DNA from 2 places in the Labrys sp. 22185 genome. Region 2 is predicted to be linked to the other one. Evidence: riboswitches for the same ligand, from Rfam matches in the RefSeq annotation. Region 2 holds a riboswitch; the other holds the start of a gene.

Region 1 (6,751 bases), on a different contig from region 2:
GGGGGCACGAAGCCCCATCCGAACCTTTCTTCAGTTTGTTGCGAATACCCTGAAACGCCTGCCTTCAATCCCAGCTCAGCGCGCCGCCGTTCTGATATTCGATGACGCGCGTCTCGAAGAAGTTCTTCTCCTTCTTCAGATCCATCGCCTCGCTCATCCAGGGGAAGGGGTTCTCGACATCCGGGAATACCGGCATGAGGCCGAGCTGGGCGCAGCGCCTGTTGGCGATGAAATGCATATATTGTTCGCACGACACCGCGTTGAGACCGAGAAAGCCGCGCGGCATGGTATCCCGGCCATAGGCGGCTTCCAGTTCGGCGGCCTCGCGGATCATCCGCTGCAGATCGGCCTGGAAGGTCAGCGTCCACAGATGCGGGTTCTCATGTCTGATCTGGTTGATCACGTCGATGCCGAAATTGAGATGGATGCTCTCATCACGCAGGATGTACTGATACTGCTCGGCGATCCCCACCATCTTGTTGCGCCGGCCGAGCGAGAGGATCTGGGCAAAGCCGGTATAGAACCACATGCCCTCGAAGATCACGTAGAAGGCGACGAGGTCGCGCAGGAAGGCCTGGTCGGCATCCGGCGTGCCGGTCTTGAAATCGGGATCGTCGAGATGCTGGGTGTGCTTGAGGGCCCAGGCGGCCTTGTCGGTGATCGAGGAGACCTCTCGATACATGTTGAAGAGTTCGCCCTCGTCGAGCCCGAGGCTCTCGACGATGTATTGGAAGGTATGGGTGTGCACCGCCTCCTCGAAAGCCTGGCGCAGCAGATATTGCCGGCATTCGGGATTGGTGAGGTGGCGGTAGATCGCCAGCACTATATTGTTGGCGACCAGGCTCTCGGAGGCGGCGAAGAAACCGAGATTGCGCTTGAGCATGCGCCGCTCGTCCTCGGTCAGGCCGTCACGCGACTTCCACAGTGCGATGTCGGCCTGCATCGAGACCTCGGTCGGCATCCAGTGATTGTTGCAGCCGGCGAGATATTTCTCCCACGCCCATTTGTATTTGAGCGGCAGCAACTGATTCACGTCGGCACGGGCATTGATCATGCGCTTCTCGTCGACCGTGACGCGGCTGCCGTCGCGGTCGATGGAACCAAGGCCAGTGGCATTGTCAGGGGTCTGCGGCAGCGGAATTCGCGCGGCCGGCGAAGCGGGTTCGGACCAATCGAGCATCGTCATTATCCTGTTTTCCTTCGGCTTACTGGCATGCTTCGCAATCGGGATCGTGGATGGAACAGGCCTTGCCCCAGGCTTCCGATGCAGCCGGGTTCGGCTGAGCCTCGATCAGGATCGGCGCGGCCGCCCGCGGCACCGTGGCGGAGACGGCGTTGAGCTTGCCGTCGGTGCCCTTCAGCGTCGATTTCTCGACATGGGTGGCCGAGCGCGAGCGCAGGTAATAGGTCGTCTTCAGGCCACGCTGCCAGGCCAGGCGGTAGAGCGTGTCGAGCTTCTTGCCGGAGGGGTTGGCGATGTAGAGGTTGAGCGACTGGGCCTGGTCGATCCATTTCTGCCGGCGCGCCGCGGCTTCGATCAGCCAGGCCGTGTCGATCTCGAAAGCGGTGGCATAGAGAGCCTTGAGATCCTCGGGGATGCGATCGATCTGGCCGAGCGAACCATCGAAATATTTGAGATCGGAGATCATGACCTCGTCCCACAGGCCGCGCGTCTTGAGATCGCGGACCAGGGCCGAGGTCACCACCGTGAAATCCCCCGACATGTTCGATTTGACGAAGAGGTTCTGATAGGCCGGCTCGATCGATTGCGAGACGCCGCAGATGTTGGAGATCGTCGCCGTCGGCGCGATCGCCATGGTGTTGGAATTGCGCATGCCGACCGTCTTCACGCGCTGGCGCAACATGTCCCAGGCCAGGGTCGAGCTCACGTCGAAGCTGGCGCCCTCGCGCGCCTCGGCGAGCAGGCCGACCGAGTCGATCGGCAGAATGCCTTGCGACCACAGCGATCCCTCGAAGCTGGGATAGCGACCGCGCTCGGCCGCCAGATCCGTCGAGGCCGAGATGGCATGGAAGGATACGGCTTCCATGCTTTCGTCGGCGAACCGCACGGCGGCTTCGGAGGCGTAGGGCAGGCGCAGGGTCTGCAGCGCATCCTGGAAGCCCATGATGCCCAAGCCGACGGGCCGGTGCCTGAGGTTGGAGCGCCGTGCCTCGGGAATGGTGTAGAAATTGATGTCGATGACGTTGTCGAGCATGCGCATCGCCGTCGTCACCGTCGCCCTGAGCTTGTCGAACATCAGGCCGCTGGCATCGACATGGGCAGCAAGGTTCACCGAGCCGAGATTGCACACGGCCACCTCGTCATGGGAGGTGTTCAGCGTGATCTCGGTGCACAGGTTCGAGGAGTGCACCACGCCGACGTGACGCTGGGGCGAGCGGATATTGCAGGGATCCTTGAAGGTGATCCAGGGATGCCCGGTCTCGAACAGCATGGTCAGCATCTTGCGCCATAGATCCTGGGCACGGACCTGCCTGAAGACCTTCAGCTCGCCGCCCGCGGCGCGTGCCTCATGCGCCTCATAGGCGGCCTTGAAGGCGGGGCCATAGAGATCGTGCAGGTCCGGCGTTTCGTCCGGTGAGAACAGGGTCCAGGGGCCATCCTGCTCCACACGTTCCATGAACAGATCCGGCACCCAGTTGGCGGTGTTCATGTCGTGGGTGCGGCGGCGGTCGTCACCCGTGTTCTTGCGCAGATCGAGGAACTCCTCGATGTCGACATGCCAGGTCTCCAGATAGGCGCAGACCGCGCCCTTGCGCTTGCCGCCCTGGTTGACGGCGATGGCGGTATCGTTGGCGACCTTGAGGAAGGGCACCACGCCCTGGCTTTCGCCATTGGTGCCTTTGATATGGGCGCCGAGCCCACGCACATTGCTCCAGTCATTACCGAGGCCACCGGAATATTTGGCGAGCAGCGCGTTGTCCTTCACCGCCTTGAAGATGCCTTCGAGGTCGTCGGACACGGTGGTCAGGAAGCAGGAGGAGAGCTGGGCGCGCAGCGTTCCGGAATTGAACAGGGTGGGCGTCGAGGCCATGAAGTCGAAGGAGGACAGAAGATCGTAAAACTCGATGGCGCGGGCTTCCCGGTCGATTTCGCGTAGGGCCAGGCCCATGGCCACGCGCATGAAGAAGGCCTGTGGCAGCTCGAAACGCGTGCCGCGCACATGCAGGAAATAGCGGTCATAGAGCGTCTGCAGGCCGAGATAGTCGAACTGCAAGTCGCGCTCGGGCTTGAGGGAGGCTGCAAGGCGGGCGAGGTCGAAGCGACCGAGTTCCGGATCGAGCAGTTCGTTGGCGATGCCGACACGGACATAATCGTGGAAATATTCGGCGTAGCGGCTCGCCATCTCGGCCTGCGTCGCCTGGTCGGGACGGCCCGCGACGAAGGTGAGGGCTTCGCGGCGCAGCTTGTCATTGAGCAGCCGGGCGCTGACCTTGGCATAATCGGGTTCGGTCTCGATCAGGGTGCGGGCGGCGAGGATCGGCGCCAGCGCCAGTTCGTCCTGGCTGATGCCGTCATAGAGGTTGCGCTGCGTCTCGTTCAGCACCGTTTCGGCGTTGGTGTCGGCAAGGCCTGCACAGGCTTCGAGCACCAGGGCGGCGAGGCGCGCGTGGTCGAGCGGCAGCAGGGAACCCTCCGCCGTCTTCATGCGCAAAGCAGGGGTAGTGCCGGCCTGTGCCTCCGCCTTGGCGGCGCGCTCCAGGGCTCGTTCCTGGGCGTGCTGTTCGCGATAGAGCACATAGGCGCGCGCCACCTTGTGGTGCTCGCCGCGCATCAAAGCGAGTTCCACCTGGTCCTGGATATCCTCGATATGGAAGGTTCGGCCTATATCGGCGCGGCGGGTCAGGCCGGCGACGATCTGGGCGGTGAGGTCGGCGACGATGTCATGTACCCGGCGCGAGGCGGCGGCCGAATGGCCTTCGACGGCGAGAAAGGCCTTGGTCAGGGCCACCGTGATCTTCGAGGCATCGAAAGGCGTGACGCTGCCATTGCGGCGGATGACCTGGTAGCCCGGTTCCGAGGCCGGCTTCGCCCTGTCGGCGCTGGCAGCGAGAAAAGGCGTCTTTGTGGTCGTAGCAGTTTCGAGATCAAGAGACATTCGGCAAACCCCAATATGTTGGAGGCTTGGGCCGAGGAGCGCATTCCGCGCCGACGCAGGATGATGCGCCGCGAGCAAGGCGATCCGTCGGGGCACCCCGCCCGAGGAAACGATACGCATCCACAGGCAGGTCTCCTGGCTCGCGGGTCGTTGCGGACTGCCTGCCTTCCCGGGGAGGGCGGGGTAAACCCACCTCTCGGCCAGTGGCCAATCGACAGCCGCTCTCCGCTTACAGTTGCGGGGGCAGCCCCGGCTTTGCCCTAAGGCCTACCGGATTCCCTCTTAGCGCCGGAAGCGAATCCGACGACCTGTGAATACCGTATCTAGTATGCTTTGGTGTCTATGTGTCAATAGATGGTGTGTATCGCCCTTTTGTTCAATGGGGACAGAGGATGCCGGGGCACAAAATTCGTGCCCCGGCATACTTTTTCAGGCGGATGTCGCCACTCTCGCCGGAGCGATCTCTTCACGAAGTATACGGGCGGCGGCAACCATGTTGACGAGGGCGGGGCGGACCTCGTCCCAGCTTCGGGTTTTCAGGCCGCAATCGGGGTTGACCCAGAGCTGGTCGCCGGCGATCCGCTCCCGCGCCTTGGCAAGAAGGTCGCGCATTTCAGCCACGGTGGGGCAGCGGGGAGAGTGGATGTCATAGACGCCGGGCCCGATCTCGTTGGGGTAGCGATAGGCCCGGAATGCATCGAGCAGCTCCATTCTGGACCGATCAGTCTCGATCGAGATCACGTCCGCGTCCAGGCCGCCAATGGCATGGATGATGTCGTTGAATTCCGAATAGCACATATGGGTATGGATCTGCGTGGCATCGTCGACCCCCGAGGCGGCGAGACGGAAACAGGCGACGGCCCAGGCGAGATAGGCCTCCTTTTCGGCGTGCCTGAGCGGCAGGCCTTCGCGAATGGCCGGCTCGTCGATCTGGATGATGCGGATACCGGCCCGTTCCAGATCGCCGACCTCGTCGCGCAAGGCGAGGGCGATCTGCCGGCAGACCTGCTCGCGCTCGAGGTCGTCCCGCACGAAGGACCATTGCAGCATGGTGACCGGTCCGGTCAGCATGCCCTTGACCGGGCGCTTGGTCAGGGATTGTGCGAAGCGTGCCCATTCCACCGTCATGGCCCTGGGACGCGAGACATCGCCATAGATGATCGGCGGGCGCACGCAGCGCGAGCCATAGCTCTGGACCCAGCCATGCTTGGTGAAGGCGTAGCCGGCCAGTTGCTCGCCGAAATACTGCACCATGTCGTTGCGTTCGAATTCGCCATGCACCAGCACGTCGAGGCCGATCTTCTCCTGCCAGGCGATTGCCTGCCTGGTCTCCTCGCGCAGGAAGTCGTAATAATCGGCATCGCCGATCAGGCCCTTGGCATGGTCGGCGCGCGCTTTGCGCACGGCGCCGGTCTGCGGGAAGGAGCCGATGGTCGTGGTGGGGAAGGGCGGCAGACCGAGCCACTCCTGGGCCCGGCGACGCAGCGGATAGGGATGTTGCCGCTCGCCCATGGCCGGTGTGAGCTCGGCCATTCGGGCGGCGACGCCAGTATCGTGTATACGGGCGGATACGCGGCGGGCCGCAGCTGTTGCGTCCGATTGGGCGAGCTCATCAGCGACGGCCCGCCGCCCGTCGACCAGGGCTGTCGACAAGGTTTTCAGCTCGCCGATCTTCTGGACGGCGAAGGCCAGCCAGCTGCGGAGTTCGGGATCGAACGCGCTCTCGGCCTCGATATCGTAGGGAACGTGGAGCAGGGAACAGCTCGGGGCGAGGACGACGCGGTTGGGCCTGAGGGCTGCAACTGCCGGCTCGATGCGATCCAGCAAGGCGGTCAGGTCGCTCCGCCAGACATTGCGCCCGTCGATCACGCCCAGCGACAGCACCTTGTCCGCCGGTGCCCGTTCGACCGCCTGTCGCAACTGCGCGGGCGCCCTGACGAGATCGAGATGCAGGCCGGCGCTGGGCAGGCCGAGTGCCAGGTCGAGATTGTCGCCGAGGCCGCCGAAATAGGTCGCGATCATGATCTTCAGATCGGAGACGGCGCCGGTGAGAACGTCATAGGCGTGGCGCAGCGCCTTTCGCGTCCTTTCGTCGAGATCGAGTACCAGGCAGGGCTCGTCGAACTGCACCCAGTCCGCGCCCTCAGCGGCAAGCCTGCGCAGGATCTCGGCATAGACGGGCAGGAGCCCTGGCAAAAGGGCGAGAGGATCGAGGTCCGTATCCTTGCTCTTGCCGAGCAGCAGATAGGTCACCGGCCCGATCAGCACGGGATGGGTGTGGAAGCCGAGCGCTGCGGCCTCCCTGAATTCGTCGATGGGCTTGGCCGAGGCCAGTTCAAAGGCCTGGCCGCGACGGAATTCGGGGACCATGTAGTGATAGTTGGTGTCGAACCATTTGGTCATCTCGAGAGCGGGGACACCGCCGCCATGGCCGCCATGGCTGCAGCCCGCATGGTCGCGATCGTCATGGCCGCGATCGTTACGGCCCTGGCTGCCGCGCGCCATGGCGAAATAGGTCGAAAGCGGAACGGGGCCGCCTTCCCAGCCATAGTGGCGGGGAATGACGCCGGCCGTCGCACTCATGTCGAGAACCTGGTCGTAGAGCGAAAAGTCGTTGGAGGGGATATGGGTGA
Region 2 (9,495 bases):
TCCCGTCGGGAACAGCACCACCGCATCGCCCCCTCCGGTGACATGGCGCACCACCGCCTCCTGCTGGCCGCGAAAGGCGGCGTAGCCGAACACGCTATTGAGGATGGCGAGAGGATCTCGCGGAGAGGAGAGGGTCATGCCGGCAGGATGCACCTTGGTGCCTGATTCCATTGCAGGGTGAAGCGTGAGGCTTACCCGACAAGGGCCGTGATTCGAAAATTTCCCGCATGGATTTCCTCTGCTGGCAGACAAATCCGGTGGAATGATCACGGTCGAGAATGCCAGCAAGCCTCTGCCCACCTGCGTGGCGATTGCTGGGGTGACGATGGTGAGAGCTCGCTTGCGATTGCGATAGTTATGTTATAACGTTTCATATAAATCAAAATTCAATGAGGCCTCTCGGCAGCGACATGCTGTGGGGCATCCGCAACGGATCAAGGAATTCCGACATCATGCAGCCCGCGCCGCAGACACCCGTCACCGTCCTCACCGGCTATCTCGGGGCAGGCAAGACCACGCTTCTCAACCGTATCCTGACCGAGAGCCACGGCAGGAAATATGCGGTCATCGTCAATGAGTTCGGCGAAGTCGGCATCGACAATGACCTTGTCGTGGATACCGACGAGGAAATCTTCGAGATGAACAATGGCTGTATCTGCTGCACGGTGCGCGGCGACCTCATTCGCATCATCGAGGGCCTGATGCGTCGGCGCGACCGCTTCGATGCCATCCTGATCGAGACGACCGGGCTGGCCGATCCCGCACCGGTTGCCCAGACGTTCTTCGTCGATGACGATGTGCGCGCCAAGACCCAGCTCGACTCCATCGTCACCGTGGTCGACGCCCGGCATTTGCTCGGCGAGATCGAGACGGCGCATGAGGCGCAGGAGCAGCTTGCCTTCGCCGACACGATCCTCCTCAACAAGATCGATCTGGTCACGGCAGAGGAACTCGATCGGGTGGTGAAGCGGATCCGTCGCATCAATCCCACCGCCACTCTCCACGAGACCCGGCGTTGCGACATCGCGCTCGACAAGGTGCTCGGCCGCGGCGCGTTCGACCTCGACCGTATCCTCGAAGCCGAGCCTGATTTCCTCGAGGGTTTCCATGACCACGACCATGACGATCATGTCGGCAGCTTCGCTCTCGTGTCCCAGGAGCCGCTCGATCCCGGCAAATTCATGCCCTGGCTCAACATGATCGTGCAACAGTTCGGCACGGACATGCTGCGCCTGAAGGGCATCGTCGCCTTCGATGGCGATCCGCAGCGCTTCGTCGTGCAGGGCGTGCACATGCTGCTCGAAGGCGATCATCAGCGTGCCTGGAAGCCGGAGGAGGAGCGCCGAAGCCGCCTGGTCTTCATCGGCCGCAACCTGCCGAAGGACGTGATCGAACAGGGCTTCCTGGCCTGTCGGGCCTGACGCGGGAAGGCAGGGCACGGCATCAGGGGCCGTTCGCTTTGCATATTCGCTTGACCGCGGTCGTGACGCCCCGATAACTGTGCGGTGACGGTTCCCGTCGGATGCAAGTCCGTCGGGAGTAATAGGGAACACGGTTCGGCTTTCTAAAAGCCCATGCCGTGGCTGCCCCCGCAACTGTAGGCGGATTGCCAAGCATCCCCGTGGCGCGAAAGGCGCCATGCCACTGTGGGTCTCCCATGGGAAGGCAGATGCAAGGCCTTTATCCGCGAGCCAGGAAACCTGCCGTCATCTCGATCAATCCCATGTCACGGGCGGGGATGCCCGGAACAGGAGACAATGTGACGTTTCTTCCCGACGTTTCGGGCGCTTGCCCGCCTGTTCCCTCCGCTTCGCACGCTCACGTCCTTTGCCACGGTCTGGCCTGAGGAAACCTCACGGTATTCGGCTGGTGCTGAAGACCGCTGCTTCCCCTATCGCGAAACGAGAGAACGTCATGATCCTTTCAACGAGCAAGGCCCGCTGGTCCAGCTTCGCCGTCATGCTTGCGGCCAGCTTCGGCTTGGCGCTGGGTATCGATCCGGCGGCTGCGCAGGCAACGAAATATCCCCTCAAGCTCACCAATTGCGGCCGCACCGTCACCTTCGAGCATGCGCCGCAGCACACCGTTTCCGTCGGCCAGAGCAGCACGGAGGTTCTCTATCTCCTCGGCCTGGCCGACAAGGTCGTCGGCACGGCGGTGTGGTTCGGCCCTGTATTGCCCGGCTATGAAGCGGCCAATGCCAAAATTCCGCGTCTGGCCGACAATGATCCGAGCTTCGAAAGCGTGATCGCCAGGAAGCCGGATCTTGTGACGGCGCAGTTCCAATGGCATGTCGGGCCCAGCGGTATTGTCGGCAAGCCCGAGCAGTTCGAGGAACTTGGCATCCCGACCTATGTTTCGCCCGCCGATTGCGTTGGCAAGGACAATTCCAGCGGCGGCGATGGCACGCGCGGCACCCTCTTCACCATGGATCTGGTCTATCGGGAGATCACCGAGCTTGCCGAGATCTTCGACGTGCAGGAGCGCGGGGCGAAAGTCGTCGCCGAGCTAAAGGCGCGTGAGGAAGCCGCCCGCCGCAAGATCGCGGCCGGCGATGGCAAGGTCTCCGCCGCCTTCTGGTTCTCGAGCGCCAAGGTCGACGTCGATCCCTATATGGCCGGCAAGAACAGCGTGCCGGGCTATATCATGTCGGCGTTGGGTGTGCGGAACGTCGTGGAGAGCGAGGAGGAGTGGCCGAGCGTCGGCTGGGAGACCATCGCCAAGGCCGATCCGACCATCATCGTCGCCGGCCGGATGGATCGTCGCCGCTATCCGGCCGACGACATCGCCGTGAAGCTCAACTTTCTCAAGACCGATCCGGTGGCAAGCCTGATGCCGGCGGTCAAGCAGGGCCATGTCGTGGAGATGGACGTGCAGGCGATGCAGCCGAGCGTGCGCGTCGTCGAGGGCATCGAGATGCTCGCCGATGCCATCCAGCGTTTCGGCCTGAAGCGCTGAGATGAATCGCCCCGTCACACGATTACTGGCGATCGGGATGCTGGCGCTGGCGGTGCTCGTGCTGGCCCTCTGGCTGGGCGCCGCCATTGGCGAGACGGCCATTCCGATGGACGTCGTCGCCAAGACGGCCGCCAATCGCCTGTGGGGCGCCGGCTATGGTCTGGATCGCATCGATGAAGGCATCGTGTGGAACTACCGGCTGAGCCGCGCGGTCGTCGCGGCCTGCTGCGGCGCGGCCCTGGCGCTGTCGGGCGTCGTGCTGCAGTCGCTGCTGCGCAACGTCCTGGCCGACCCCTATGTCCTCGGCATCTCGGCCGGGGCATCGACGGGAGCGGTCGGGGTCGTCATCCTCGGCCTCGGGGCAGGGGTCCTGAGCCTGCCCGCCGGCGCCTTTCTCGGTGCGCTGACGGCCTTCGGCTTCGTCGCCTTGCTGGCGATGCGCTCGGGCCGCGGCACCGGCGCGGTGATCCTGGCCGGGGTCGCCGGATCCCAGCTCTTCAATGCCCTGACCTCCTTCATCGTTACCAAGGCGGCCAATGCCGAACAGGCGCGCGGCATCATGTTCTGGTTGCTGGGCAATCTCTCGGGTGTACGCTGGCCCGACGTCTGGCTGGCGCTGCCGGTCACGGCCGTAGGGCTGCTGGTCTGCCTGTGGCATGCCCGCGCGCTCGATGCCTTCACCTTCGGCACGGAATCGGCGGCGTCCCTCGGCATCTCCGTCCGGCGCGCCTATGTCGTGCTCGTCGGTGTTGCGGCGATGATGACGGCCGTGATGGTCAGTATCGTCGGATCGATCGGCTTCGTCGGGCTGGTGATCCCCCATGCGGCGCGGATGGTTGTGGGCGTGCGCCATGGGCGCCTGCTGCCGGCCAGCGCCTTGATCGGCGCCGTCTTCATGATCATCGCCGACATTCTGTCCCGCATCATCATCCCCGGCCAGGTTCTGCCGATCGGCGTGATCACGGCTCTGGTCGGTGCGCCGGCTTTCGCTCTCATCCTCAGCCAAAGAAAGGCGACGGCATGAGCCTGTCGGCCCACGATCTGTCCTGGTCGGCTGGTGGGGTCTCGATCCTGCACGGAGTATCGCTGGAGGTCCGTCCGGGCGAGTTGCTCGGCATCATCGGCCCGAACGGTTCGGGCAAGACCAGCCTGATGTCCCTGCTGGCCGGCATTCGCCGTCCGCAGGGGGGGCAGGTGCTTCTCTCGGGCCAGCCGCTCCATGGCCTCGCTCGCCGCGAAGTCGCACGCCGCATCGCCCTGGTCGAACAGCAGGCCGAGACGGCCGAGCGCATTACCGCCCGCCAGGCCGTGGAGCTTGGGCGAACACCGCATCTGGGGGCCTTCACGCCCTGGTCGAACCAGGACGATGCCATCGTCGACCTCGCGCTCGAGGAGGTGGCGATGACCGCCCTTGCCGGTCGCCTGTGGCACACGCTCTCCGGTGGGGAACGCCAGCGCCTCCACATCGCTCGTGCCCTGGCGCAGCAGCCGGAGATCCTGCTTCTCGACGAGCCCACCAATCATCTCGATATCGGCCACCAGATCGGCCTTTTGCATCTGGTGCACCGTCAGAACCTCACCGTGGTGGCGGCCCTGCATGACCTCAACCACGCGGCGATGTTCTGCGACCGCATTGCCCTGATGCAGGCGGGACGGATCGAGGCGATCGGTCCTCCGTCCGAGGTGCTGACGGCGGCGCGCATCCAGTCGGTCTTCGGTGTCGCCGCCGAAATCGTTCGCGACGGCGCGGGAGGCTGCTTCATTCGCTATCGGCATCCGGATCTTCCGGCACCGCGGGCGGGCTGGATCGCGGCGGCGTCATGACCCGCATCCGCCAACAGATGGAGAGAACCGTCAGATGACCAGCACCGGCACCGCGAATTACGATCTCAAGGAAGAGATCCGCGATTACTGGTCGGGGCGGTCGGAAACCTTCGACCGCGCCTTCGGGCATCACATTCCCGAAGGTCCGGAATTCGAGGCCTGGGCTGCGGCGATCCGCGATCATCTCGGCAGCGATCCGCGCCGGGTTCTCGACCTCGCCTGCGGCACGGGCGAGATCACCAAGCTGCTGCTGGCGCTCGGCCACGAGGTCACGGCCCTGGATTTTTCCGAGGCGATGCTGGCTGTCGCCCGGCGCAAGCATGCCGGGCGACAGCGCCTGCGCTTCCGGCTCGGCGACGCCGAAAACACCATGGAACCGGAAGGCGCCTATGATGCCGTCGTCTGCCGGCATCTGGTCTGGACGCTGACCGAGCCGCAGAAGGCCTTCGCCGATTGGCATCGCGTGCTGAAGCCGGGTGGCAGATTGCTGTTCTTCGACGGGGATTGGGCGAGACCGACCAGGACCGGACGCATGGCGTCCAGGCTCATCGCCCTGATCGATCGCCTCGGTGGCGCCGATCCCTACTATGATGGCGCGATGGGCGAACGCCATGCCCGCATCATGGAGCGGCTGCCTTTTGGCCGGGGACTGCGGAGCACCGATCTCCTGCTGCTCCTGGAGCAGGCCGGTTTCAGGGATGTCGTGGTCTCCTCGCATCGGCCGATAGCCGCCGCCCAGAGGCGCCGGGCGAATCTGCGCAACCGGCTGCGCACCTATCTCTACCAGCGCTTCATCATCTGCTGCCGCAAGTGATCCGCGTACCGCAGTCGCCTTGTATCTCCCGGCAACGGAGCCATATCTTGATAAGCAGCCTGGAGGATCATCCGAGGCATGTTCGAGGCGGCAAATGTCTGCCGCACCGTGCTCTCTTGCCCGCTCCGATGGCGAGGCAGAAAAACAGGCATGATAACTGATGACGCCGCCGGGGCTGGGGTCTATGGTCCGTGACGGGACGCTAACAAGCTCTGTGAACAAGGACGTAACATATGGCTTCGAAACTCGAACAATTGCGTGCCATGACGGTCGTGGTCGCCGATACCGGCGATATCGACTCGATCAAGGCGCTCAAGCCGGTGGACTGCACCACCAATCCGAGCCTGCTGCTCAAGGCAGCCGAAATGCCGGCCTATGACCATTTGATCGCGGAAGCCGTGAGCTGGGGCAGCAAGCAGGGTGGCGGCAAGGACGGCGTCGTCGCAGCCATCGCCGATCGCCTCGCCGTTTCCTTCGGTGCGGAACTCACCAAGCTCGTTCCCGGGCGCGTTTCGACCGAAGTCGACGCCGACCTCTCCTTCGATACGCAGGCGACCATTGCCAAGGCGCATGCCATCATCGCCGACTACAAGTCGCGCGGCATCGAGCGCGACCGCATTCTGATCAAGATCGCCTCGACCTGGGAAGGCATCCGTGCCGCCGAGGTGCTGCAGAAGGAAGGCATCGACTGCAACCTGACCCTGTTGTTCTCAAAGGCGCAGGCCGTGGCTTGCGGCGATGCCGGCGTGTTCCTGATCTCGCCCTTCGTCGGCCGCATCCTCGATTGGCACGTGAAGAATGACGGCCGCACCTTCACCCCGGAAGAGGATCCGGGCGTGCTGTCGGTTCGCGGTATCTATGCCGATTACAAGTCCCGCGGCGTCAAGACGGTCGTGATGGGCGCTTCGTTCCGCTCCACCGGCGAGATCGAGGCGCTGGCCGGTTGTGACCGTCTCACCATCGCACCGAACCTGTTGCAGGCGCTCGATGCGGATCAAGGCACGCTGGAGCGCCAGCTCTCGCCCGACAACTATGCCGCTGCTCCGACTACCGGCAAGATCGACGAACGCGCCTTCCGCTGGGAGATGAACGAGGATGCCATGGCGACCGAGAAGCTCGCCGAAGGCATTCGCGGCTTCGCCAAGGATCTCGGCAAGCTGCGCACCCTCATCGCCAAGCGCGTCGAGGGCACAGCCCAGGCCGCATGATCTTGGCGGCATGACCTTAGCCGCCTGATCGTCGCAACATGAGCCGAGCCTTCACCCAGGACGGCCAGGAAGGGGAGGACGCCCAGGTCCTTCCCGAGCGGCCGATTTCGATCGAGCGCAATCTCGTCACCGCGCGCGGCCTTGCCATGATCGAGGCCGAGCTCAGGCGAGCGCGCGCGCTTTTCGCAACGGCGGAGGCCGCGGGGGATCGCATTGCCATGGGTAATGCCTCGCGCGACATTCGCTACTGGGCTGCCCGGCGGGCCTCTGCGGAGTTGGTGACGCCCTCTGTCGCCGATGCCGGCATTCGCTTCGGCATGGCCGTCACGCTGCACTATCCCGACGGGCGCGAAAGGGTCTGGCGCATCGTCGGCGAAGACGAGGCCGACGCCACCCATGGCCGGATCAGTCATGTCTCGCCGCTAGCGAAGGCGTTGTTCGGCAAGGATGTCGGGGAGGTCATCCGCGTCGGGCCGCAGGAGGGCGAGGTCGTCGAGATCGATATCACGCCGGAACCGAATTGAACCGGACCAGTCCTGCAGGGGCGGTTCAAAGATCGACGTGTGACCGTGACTCCGGACTCGAACCTCTTGATGTCGTGCTGTAGTTCCTCGCCGGCGATGCCGCTCAGATTCCTGCGAGAATTTGTTCGATGTGCAGGGCGCTCACATCGAGGAAGGGAAAATCGGGCTCACGATCCGCATAGAAGGACGACAGGTCCGTCCCGGCCAGCATGATGGCTTGTGCGCCCCTCCGGCCGAGCAGGTCGCCAGCCAGGTCGTCGAAATAGGCGACCTCGGCCTTGGTGCCGCGCTTACCGCAGAGGGCAATGTCGGTGTAGGTCTCGTGTACGCGCGCGATCTCGCTTGGATCGAGCTTGACGACCATATCTTCCGGCACGGCGCCGAAGACCGCCGAGGTCATCACGGCGCGGTTGCCAAAAATCGCGACGCGTTCGAAGCCCGCGGATTTCAGGGCGCCCGGGATCGTTGCCAGCACGTCGATGATCGGGCCCTTTGCTCGTTTCTTGATTTCGTCGATGGCAAGATGCGGCGCGATGGCGGTGATGGACACCGTGTCCATGCCGGCGTCGAACAGTTCGTTGGCGAGCGAGCCCAGATAGTGGCCGAGCCCGTCCCTGTCCCCCGATCCGACATGGTGCAGTACCGTGCCCACGTCGGCATGTCTCAGCGTCAGGTCGAGGGCGATCTTCGCCCCCTGATATTCTTGCAGGATCCGCTCGTAGTAGTAGATCCCGGCCCTGGCCGCCAAGCCGCCGATCAGGCCGATCCTGGTTGGCTTGATGTGTATCGGCGATCTGCTCGGCATTGGGTCCTCGTCGGCTACGGAAGCGTGGCAATGGTCGATACGGTTACCTTATACGAGGTGAGCGCCTGCCGTCGCTGCAGGCCGGCGAAACCAAAGAAAAAGGCGGTCGTCGCGACCGCCTTGTCCGATAGTTCTGAGGAAGAACGGCCTATTCTTCCGAGAAGCCGCCGAGATGGCTCTGCGAGTAGTTCTGGATGCCGAGGCGTTCGACCAGGTCGAGCTGGGTCTCAAGGAAGTCGATATGGCCTTCCTCGTCGGTCATCAGTTCCTTGAACAGGTTCTCGGAGACGAAATCCTTGACGGTGCGGCAATATTCCGCAGCTTCCTGATAGAGGGAGCGCGCCTCGCGCTCGGCGGCGAGATCGCATTCGAGAACTTCCTTCACCGTCTGGCCGATCCGCAGCGGATCGAGCGTCTGCATGTTCGGGAAGCCTTCGAGGAAGAGGATGCGCGAGGTCAGCTTGTCGGCGTGCTGCATCTCCTCGATCGATTCGGCACGCCACTTCTTGGCAAGACCGAGCAGGCCCCAATTGTCGAAGATCCGGTAATGCAGCCAATATTGATTGATTGCGGTCAGTTCGCTGCGCAACGCCTTGTTGAGATAGTCGATGACCTTCTTGTCGCCCTTCATGAGCGTTTCTCCGTACTTAGTGGACTGAAATCACATTAGAAGAATTCTAAATTTAGGCAAGCCCCCGGTGACGTCAAATTTGTCCGGAGGATTTTATCCAGGGGAAGGGATGAGGTCGGTCACCGATGACTGTCGAGGCGAGCCCCAGTTTATTGTCATTCTAAACTACTGATTTATAACGATTCTATTGTTGCGGCGAGCCATTGACAAGGCGCTCGCGTCCGTCCACATCACTCGCGTCACTGCCTTTGCTCGAGCCCAAGATCGCCGCGAATGATCGTCTGTTCCTGCCGTGTTTTGACCGATGAGGATTTCACCAGCACGCTCGCGACCGAGCAGCCGGGGTGTCCGCGTTCGGCTGCAGATGCCTATCGTTGCCTGGGTTGCGGACCGGAATGCGGCCGCTGCCTGATCACCGTGCGGCAGATTCTCGCCGATGCACGCGCAGCAGCACGCTGCCATGACTGCACCGAGGATTGCGCCCTGCGTGACATGGTCGAAGCGGCGAATGCCGACGAAATCCTGCTCGACGCCGCCGAATAGGCCTTCTGACAACAGAAGGGATAGGGAGACTTTGGCGCAGCGGCGGTAATGCTTGTCGCAAGTCCGCCCACCACCCCTTTTCACATGATTGCGTTTCCCGCCAGCCGCGCCACAATAATGCCGCGCCATATCGGCATAGGCGATTCATGCCCCAATCAGGTGATCAGGACGTTCGAACCGGCCTCGCC

The links. Region 2 has a riboswitch for cobalamin ahead of ACTJKX_RS02450 (ABC transporter substrate-binding protein). Riboswitches for the same ligand answer to the same signal wherever they lie in the genome.
Region 1: linked by a shared signal. The riboswitch ahead of ACTJKX_RS17965 (ribonucleoside-diphosphate reductase subunit alpha) and the one ahead of ACTJKX_RS02450 (ABC transporter substrate-binding protein) in region 2 are both predicted to bind cobalamin.

The regions. Positions count from the first base shown of each region.
Region 1 covers NZ_JBQEPH010000008.1:226,028-232,778, reverse strand. Annotated here, with positions in the region: gene ACTJKX_RS17970 (ribonucleotide-diphosphate reductase subunit beta) at 65-1,180, opposite strand; gene ACTJKX_RS17965 (ribonucleoside-diphosphate reductase subunit alpha) at 1,206-4,118, opposite strand; cobalamin riboswitch at 4,227-4,445, opposite strand; gene metE (5-methyltetrahydropteroyltriglutamate--homocysteine S-methyltransferase) at 4,548-6,751, opposite strand, start outside.
Region 2 covers NZ_JBQEPH010000001.1:534,435-543,929, forward strand. Annotated here, with positions in the region: gene recQ (DNA helicase RecQ) at 1-171, opposite strand, end outside; gene ACTJKX_RS02445 (CobW family GTP-binding protein) at 453-1,421, shown strand; cobalamin riboswitch at 1,493-1,722, shown strand; gene ACTJKX_RS02450 (ABC transporter substrate-binding protein) at 1,915-2,958, shown strand; gene ACTJKX_RS02455 (FecCD family ABC transporter permease) at 2,960-3,982, shown strand; gene ACTJKX_RS02460 (ABC transporter ATP-binding protein) at 3,979-4,782, shown strand; gene ACTJKX_RS02465 (class I SAM-dependent methyltransferase) at 4,817-5,596, shown strand; gene tal (transaldolase) at 5,830-6,804, shown strand; gene greA (transcription elongation factor GreA) at 6,843-7,328, shown strand; gene ACTJKX_RS02480 (aspartate/glutamate racemase family protein) at 7,432-8,133, opposite strand; gene bfr (bacterioferritin) at 8,282-8,764, opposite strand; gene ACTJKX_RS02490 ((2Fe-2S)-binding protein) at 9,038-9,307, shown strand; gene ACTJKX_RS02495 (RNA polymerase sigma factor) at 9,454-9,495, shown strand, end outside.